Bosea vaviloviae: one gene and its partner. The protein of the gene in region 2 binds, or shares a complex with, the protein of the main gene of each other region. Links are inferred from orthologs where the notes say so. Each region holds a gene or a part of one and is shown on either strand. Other genes may lie near its edges.

The links. The genes of interacting proteins can lie anywhere in the genome.
Region 1: the proteins of uvrB (region 2) and BHK69_RS25040 are in contact, whole or in part, in a crystal structure (PDB 7EGT), measured with the Thermus thermophilus proteins. The link is inferred for Bosea vaviloviae from one-to-one orthologs. Residues at the interface, in WP_096411307.1 of Thermus thermophilus: Glu23, Leu25, Arg26, Asp27, Gly28, Glu29, Arg30, Phe31, Arg55, Glu326, Asp327, Phe328, Glu379, Ser382, Gln383, His398, Gly400, Arg401; in WP_096412145.1 of Thermus thermophilus: His654, Arg656, Phe657, Gln666, Asp668, Glu669, Lys680, Arg681, Leu682, Ser683, Lys685, Tyr686, Ala687.

Annotation. Positions count from the first base shown.
Region 1 is NZ_CP017147.1:5,430,840-5,434,349, reverse strand. What follows is about bases 223-3,289. They hold BHK69_RS25040 (UvrD-helicase domain-containing protein), read right to left. Parts: upstream 2,915-3,289; coding sequence 530-2,914; downstream 223-529. Other genes in these bases: BHK69_RS25035 (acyl-CoA dehydrogenase family protein), read left to right, coding at 3,036-3,289; BHK69_RS25045 (TetR/AcrR family transcriptional regulator), read right to left, coding at 223-467. In the rest of the region: more of BHK69_RS25045, read right to left, coding at 1-222; more of BHK69_RS25035, read left to right, coding at 3,290-3,510. UniProt on the Escherichia coli protein: A helicase with DNA-dependent ATPase activity. Unwinds DNA duplexes with 3'-5' polarity. Translocates on single-stranded DNA with 3'-5' polarity. Initiates unwinding more efficiently from a nicked substrate than double-stranded DNA.
Region 2 is NZ_CP017147.1:1,753,488-1,757,176, reverse strand. The notes cover bases 67-3,312. They hold uvrB (excinuclease ABC subunit UvrB), read right to left. Parts: upstream 2,946-3,312; coding sequence 267-2,945; downstream 67-266. Other genes in these bases: BHK69_RS08185 (helix-turn-helix transcriptional regulator), read left to right, coding at 3,165-3,312; BHK69_RS31335 (hypothetical protein), read left to right, coding at 67-260. Outside these bases: more of BHK69_RS31335, read left to right, coding at 1-66; more of BHK69_RS08185, read left to right, coding at 3,313-3,689. UniProt on the Escherichia coli protein: The UvrABC repair system catalyzes the recognition and processing of DNA lesions. A damage recognition complex composed of 2 UvrA and 2 UvrB subunits scans DNA for abnormalities.

The DNA.
Region 1 (3,510 bases), 3.7 Mb from region 2 along the record:
GCTTCGGCCTTGGCCGTACCGGTCAAACGCAAGTCGCCTTGCCGCGCGCCGCGTTCGAGAACCGAGGTCAGCCAGGCGGAGAGCCTCCTGAAATGGGTGCGCACCTCCAGGATGACATCCTCCGGAAGGACCGGGATCTGGCTTGCCAGCAGAGCGCAGACGCAGAACGGGGCGCTGGCGTCGGCGATGCAGGCTTGCCAATAGCTCACATAGGCGCGCAGCTGATCGGCAGAATTGGGGAACTGGCGTTCCAGATGGGCAATTCCAGCCTCGGCCTCTTCCCGATATCGCGCAATGAGCGTGCGCACGAGGTCGGATTTGCTGGGAAAATGGTGGTGAATGCTCGCGTTTCTAATGCCGACGACCTTTGCGATGTCGGCGTAGCTGAAGCCGTTATAGCCGCCCTCGATCAAGAGCGAGCGAGCGCAGCGCAGGATTTCATCAGAGGTTGTCGAGGGGCCGGCCATACCCGCTCATATACCTACTGGTAGGTAGGCCGTCAAGGTAGCGATGCCCGTCGCACAGGGCTTCACCCCGCCTTCTGCACAAAACTATCCAGCACCATCTTTCGCCCAGCCTTGTCGAAATCGACGGTCAGCTTGTTGCCGTCGACGCTGGCAACGGAGCCGGGGCCGAATTTGACGTGGAAGACGCGGGCACCAGGGTCGTAGGCCGATGAGCCGGTCGATTTGGCGGTGAGCTCGCCTTCGATCAGCATCGGGCCGCGCTGCCGGCCGGCGCCGAAGCTGCTTTGGCCGAAGCCGCGTCCGCCACTGTCGGAGAAGCCCGAGCCGCCGCCCGAGCCGGCCTTGGCCTTGTTCTCCTGGGCGCGCTGCCAGCCCGGCGTGTTGTAGCTCGAGCCGAAGCTCTCCATGCGGTCGAAGCGCGAGGCGCCGTAGCCGCCCTGGCTGTAATTGGAGGCGGCCTGGACGACCTCGACATGCTCTTCCGGCAATTCGTCGATGAAGCGGCTGGGTAGGCTGGATTGCCAGAGGCCGTGGATGCGGCGGTTCGAGGCGAAATAGAGTTTGAGCCGCTTGCGGGCCCGGGTCAGGCCGACATGGGCGAGGCGGCGTTCTTCTTCCAGCCCGGCGCGGCCGCTCTCGTCGAGCGCGCGCTGGTTGGGGAAGAGGCCTTCCTCCCAACCGGGCAAGAAGACGGTGTCGAACTCGAGCCCCTTGGCGCCGTGCAGCGTCATGATCGAGACGCGCTCGGCGGTCTCGCCGGAATCGGCGTCCATCACCAGCGAGACGTGTTCGAGGAAGGCCGGCAGATCGGGGAATTCGTCGAGCGAACGGACGAGTTCCTTGAGGTTTTCGAGCCGGCCGGCGGCATCGGCCGAGCGGTCCTTCTGCCACATCTCGGTATAGCCCGCTTCCTCCAGCACGAGCTCGGCGAGCTCGCCCTGGGGCATGTGCTCGGCCCTGGCCGACCAGCGGCCGAAGGCCTCGACCAGTTCGCGCAAGGCGGTTCTGGCCTTGGGCTTCAATTCGTCGCTCTCGACCACCATGCGGGCCGATTGCAGCAGCGAGACCTGGGATGCGCGGGCGTGGTTGTGCAGGATCTGGATGGTGGCGTCGCCGAGCCCTCGCTTGGGCACATTGACGATGCGCTCGAAGGCGAGGTCGTCGGTCGGCGAGACGACGCAGCGCAGATAGGCCATGGCGTCGCGGATTTCGGCGCGCTCATAGAAGCGCGGGCCGCCGATGACGCGATAAGGCAGGCCGAGATGGACGAAACGGTCCTCGATCTCGCGCATCTGCGCCGAGATGCGCACCAGGATCGCGATCTCGGAGAGGTTATGGCCGTTGCGCTGCAGGCTCTCGATCTCGTCGCCGATCAGCCTGGCTTCTTCCTGGCTGTCCCAGGCGCCGGTGATGGTGACCTTCTCGCCCTCGACATCCTCGGTCCGCAGCGTCTTGCCGAGCCGGCCCTCATTGCGGGCGATCAGCTTGGAGGCGGTGGCGAGGATATGCCCGGTCGAGCGGTAATTGCGCTCCAGCCGGACGACCGTGGCGCCGGGAAAGTCGTGCTCGAAGCGCAGGATGTTGTCGACCTCGGCGCCGCGCCAGCCATAGATCGACTGGTCGTCGTCGCCGACGCAGGCGATGTTGCGCCGGCCCTGGGCAAGCAGCCGCAGCCAGAGGTATTGGGCCGTGTTGGTGTCCTGATACTCGTCGACCAGGATGTAGCGGAAGCGCTCGTGATAGGTTGCGAGCACGTCGGGATTGTCGCGAAACAGCGTCAGGCAGTGCAGCAAGAGGTCGCCGAAATCGACGGCGTTCAGCGTCTTCAAGCGCTCCTGATAGGCGTGGTAGAGCGCGCCGCCCTTGCCATTGGCGAAGACCGCGGCCTCGCCGGGCGGGACATCCTTGGGCGCGAGGCCGCGATTCTTCCAGCTATCGATGAAGCCCGCCAGCATGCGGCCTGGCCAGCGCTTCTCGTCGATATCGGCGGCCGCGATCACCTGCTTCATCAGGCGGATCTGGTCGTCGGTGTCGAGGATGGTGAAGTCCGAGCGCAGCCCGAGCAGTTCGGCATGGCGGCGCAGCAGCTTGGCCGAGATCGAGTGGAAGGTGCCGAGCCACGGCATGCCTTCGGCGACCGAGCCGACGAGATGGGCGATACGCTCCTTCATCTCGCGCGCCGCCTTGTTGGTGAAGGTCACCGACAGGATCTGCGAGGGGTAGGCGCGATTGGTCGCGATGAGATGGGCGATGCGCGTGGTCAGCACGCGCGTCTTGCCGGTGCCGGCGCCGGCCAGCACGAGAACAGGGCCGTCCGTCGCCTCGACGGCGAGGCGCTGCTCCGGATTCAGGCCAGCGAGATAGCCGGCCGCAGGTGCAGCTGCGGCCCGCGCGGCGAGGCCGCCGGGGCGAGGCAAGGGGGCGGAGGTGGCGTTGTGGTCGGACAAGGTGCGCAGCGCTCGATCGTGATTCGTTCTGGCGTCAATATAGGGTGTTGTGCGGCGGATTGCTGGACAAGACGGATGGGCGTTGAATGCACCGTCGAATCCGTTGTCAGGATGCGTGCCGATGACCATGGACACTGCGCCCCGCTATTCCACCTATGAGGTCACGAACCAGGCCCCGCCCTTGGCCGACTACGACGCCTTCGCGGCCGATCCGGTGTTGCAGGTGGCGATATCGGCTTTTGCCGCGGATTGGGCCAGGGACCGCCTGCATGAGAGCGGGCGCTGCGTCGGCTCCGCCCGGGTGCAGGAACTGGCGCGGCTCGCCAACCGTTTCACGCCGGAGGCGCACACGCATGACCGCTTCGGCAATCGCATCGACCAGATCGCCTTCCATCCGGCCTGGCACGAGTTGATGGGCTTGACCATCGGCCAGGAGACGCATGCCTTGTGCTGGAACCGGCCGGGGCCGGGCGCGCAAGTCGCGCGCGCGGCGCTGCAATATCTCTGGTACGGCGCGGAAAGCGGGGTCTGCTGCCCGATCAGCATGACCTATTCGGCGATCCCGATCCTGAAGCAGGATGCGGCGCGCTGGGCGG
Region 2 (3,689 bases):
TATCCGCTTACCCCAAAGCCAACAAGGCAATCCTTGCGACCTATGTACAAGACTCAATATGTGGAACTTGGGAGAAACTCGCTGATGTCGTATATCCCGGCGGCGCAAAGGCTCTCAAAAAAACAAATTTTGTTGAAATAGGCAGGATGAAATCAGTTTGGGCCGACAATATAGCTCCATTAGTTGAAAAAAATAGAAATATATCACCAAGTTTCAATTTTTTTGTTGATGCCATTGTCGAGACTACATCGAATAATTAACCTCATTCACCGCCTCCCCCGCCGCTTCCCCCTCCCCTCTCCCGCCCCCAGCGGCCGCGAATCCGGCCTTGGGCCCATCTCGTCGAGCGTCGGCTTCTTCGGGCGGGCGACCGGCTTGGCTTCTCCGCCGCCCCAGTTATGCGGCCCCATATCCGCATCGGTCGGCTTGCGCGCCCGGGTCGGCAGGTTGGCGTTGGCACCGTAGCTGCGCTCGCCCTTGTATTTGCCGGCTGAGGCCTCGACGTCGCCCTGGCGGGCGAGCGGGTCGTCGGAGATGGCGAGCTCGGTCGCCTGGAGGCGCTTGATCTCGTCGCGCAGGCGCGCGGCGGTCTCGAATTCGAGGTCGGCGGCGGCTTCGCGCATGCGCTTTTCGAGATCGGCCAGGGCCGCCTTGAAGTTGTGGCCGGCGACCGGCGTGCCCATGCCGGCATCGACCGTGACATGGTCGCGCTCATAGACCGAGCCCAGGATGTCGCCGATGGCGCGCTTGATCGATTGCGGCGTGATGCCGTGGGCGGCGTTGTAGGCCTCCTGCTTCTCGCGGCGGCGCGAGGTCTCGGCCATCGCCCGCTCCATCGAGCCGGTGATGTGGTCTGCGTAGAGGATGACGCGGCCGTCGACATTGCGGGCGGCGCGGCCGATGGTCTGGATCAACGAGGTCTCGGAGCGCAGGAAACCCTCCTTGTCGGCGTCGAGAATGGCGACGAAACCGCATTCGGGAATGTCGAGGCCCTCGCGCAGCAGGTTGATGCCGACGAGAACATCAAACGCTCCAAGGCGGAGATCGCGAAGAATCTCGATGCGCTCGATCGTGTCGATGTCGGAGTGCATGTAGCGAACACGCACGCCGTTCTCGTGGAGATACTCGGTCAGGTCCTCCGCCATGCGCTTGGTCAGCACGGTGACCAGGGTGCGGTAGCCCTTGGCCGAGACCTCCTTGATCTCGTCCAGGAGGTCGGCGACCTGATGTTTTGCCGGGCGGATCTCGACCGGCGGGTCGATCAGGCCGGTCGGGCGGATGACCTGCTCGGTGAAGACGCCGCCGGTGCGGTCCATCTCCCAGCTGCCCGGCGTGGCCGAGACATGCACCGATTGCGGGCGCATCGCGTCCCATTCCTCGAAACGCAGCGGCCGGTTATCCATGCAGGAGGGCAGGCGGAAGCCGTATTCCGCCAAAGTCGCCTTGCGCCGAAAGTCGCCGCGATACATGCCGCCGATCTGCGGCACGGTGACATGGCTCTCATCGGTGAAGACCAGCGCATTGTCGGGCAGGTATTCGAACAGGGTCGGCGGCGGCTCGCCCGGCTTGCGGCCGGTGAGATAGCGCGAATAATTCTCGATGCCGTTGCAGGAGCCGGTGGCCTCGATCATCTCGATGTCGAAGGTGCAGCGCTGGTCGAGCCGCTGCGCCTCGAGATAGCGGCCCATCTTGTTGAGCTCGTCGAGGCGGCCCCGCAGCTCCTCCTTGATCGACTTCACGGCCTGAGTCAGCGTCGGGCGCGGCGTGGTGTAGTGCGAATTGCCGTAGACCTTGACGAATTCGAGGTCGGCGGTCTTCTGGCCGGTCAGCGGGTCGAACTCCGAGATCTGCTCGACCTCGTCGCCGAACAGGCCGATGCGCCAGGCGCGGTCCTCATAGTGGGCCGGAAAGAGTTCGATGACATCGCCGCGCACGCGGAAGGAGCCGCGGACGAAATCGCCAAGGGTGCGCTTGTATTGCAGGGCGACGAGATCGGCGATGAGCTGGCGCTGCTCGATCTTCTCGCCCAGCTTGATGCCGAAGGTCATCGCCGTATAGGTCTCGACCGAACCGATACCGTAGATGCACGAGACCGAGGCGACGATGATGACGTCGTCGCGCTCCAAGAGCGAGCGCGTGGCGGAGTGGCGCATGCGGTCGATCTGCTCGTTGATCGAGCTTTCCTTCTCGATGAAGGTGTCCGAGCGCGGCACATAGGCCTCGGGCTGGTAGTAGTCGTAATAGGAGACGAAATACTCGACCGCGTTGTCGGGGAAGAAGCTCTTGAACTCGCCATAGAGCTGCGCGGCCAGCGTCTTGTTCGGCGCCAGGACCAGCGCGGGACGCTGCGTCTTCTCGATGACTTGCGCCATGGTGAAGGTCTTGCCGGAGCCGGTGACGCCCAGGAGCACCTGGTCGCGCTCCTGGCGCGAGATGCCGTCGACGAGATCGGCGATCGCGGTCGGCTGGTCGCCGGCGGGCTCGTATTCCGAATTCATCCGGAAGCGGATGCCGCCTTCGGATTTATCGGGGCGCGGCGGGCGATGCGGCGTCCAGGCCTTGCCGGGATCGATGAAGGGGCTGCCGGTCTCCAGCAGCGTCTGCAGCGACTGCGCCGTCAGGCTCGCGGCGGTCTCGCCCTCGACGCCGTCAAAGGCGGAATCGGCCTTCTTGCCGATCTTGCGCTTGGGAGCGCCGTCGCCGGGCCGGGCCTCGGGCTCGTAACCGGCCTGCGGTTGGTCGCTGAAGCCGGCGGCGCCGCCCGGGACCGCATTGCCGCGGTTGATCGCCGGGTTGAGCAGATCGGCGAGATAGCCTTCCAGCGGCTTCAATTCCTGGCGCGAGGCCTTGGAATTAGGCGTGCGCGCGCTGGCCGGCTTCTTCGCGGGCTTCGTCTTGGCGTCAGGGGCGGAAGTTTTGGCGTCAGGGGCGGAAGTTTTGGACATGGCGGCAATATGGGACGGAAGCCTCCCAAGCGCGAGAGGGCAAGGCGCATGGCAGGCCGCATAGCTGACAGGAGATGGCAGGAGAAGATGGCCGTGCGGCGCGCCTCCGTGCCTTACGCGCAGAGCCGGCCCCGCCTAAAGGCTCGGTCTTGCTGAAGGCATTGACTCCCCGAGACGCGCTGCAACAATACGGTTATAATGCGGCCATTGGGGACCGTCATGTCGGGACAACACTTCGACACCGGACGAGACGCGCTCGATTTCATCGATGTGCTGACGCGTCTCAACGACCCGCAGACGATCATCTCCTCACTGCGCGACAAGCTCGCCAGCTTCGGCTTCCACGCCTTCCTGATCACCGGCCTGCCGGAGACCGGCGACAGGATCGCCCCGCTCGTGCTGTTGAATGGCTGGCCCGACGGCTGGTTCGAGCTCTATGTCCGGCAGAACTATGCCGATGACGACCCGATCGCGGCGCATTGCAAGACCACGACGAACCCGTTCGTCTGGGACGAGGTCTATCGCCAGGAGGTCGCCAGCGCGCGCCAGCAGGAGATCATGCGGCGCGCCAGCGACTTCAAGATGATCCACGGCTTCTGCGTGCCGATCCACAATGAGGACGGCTTCAAGGCCGTCGTCACCATGGCCGGCGACAGGCCCGACCTGTCGCGGCAGTCCCGCTCCGCCATCCACCTGATGTCGCTCTATGCCCATGCCAAGGCCGAGGCCGCCATGCACGGCACC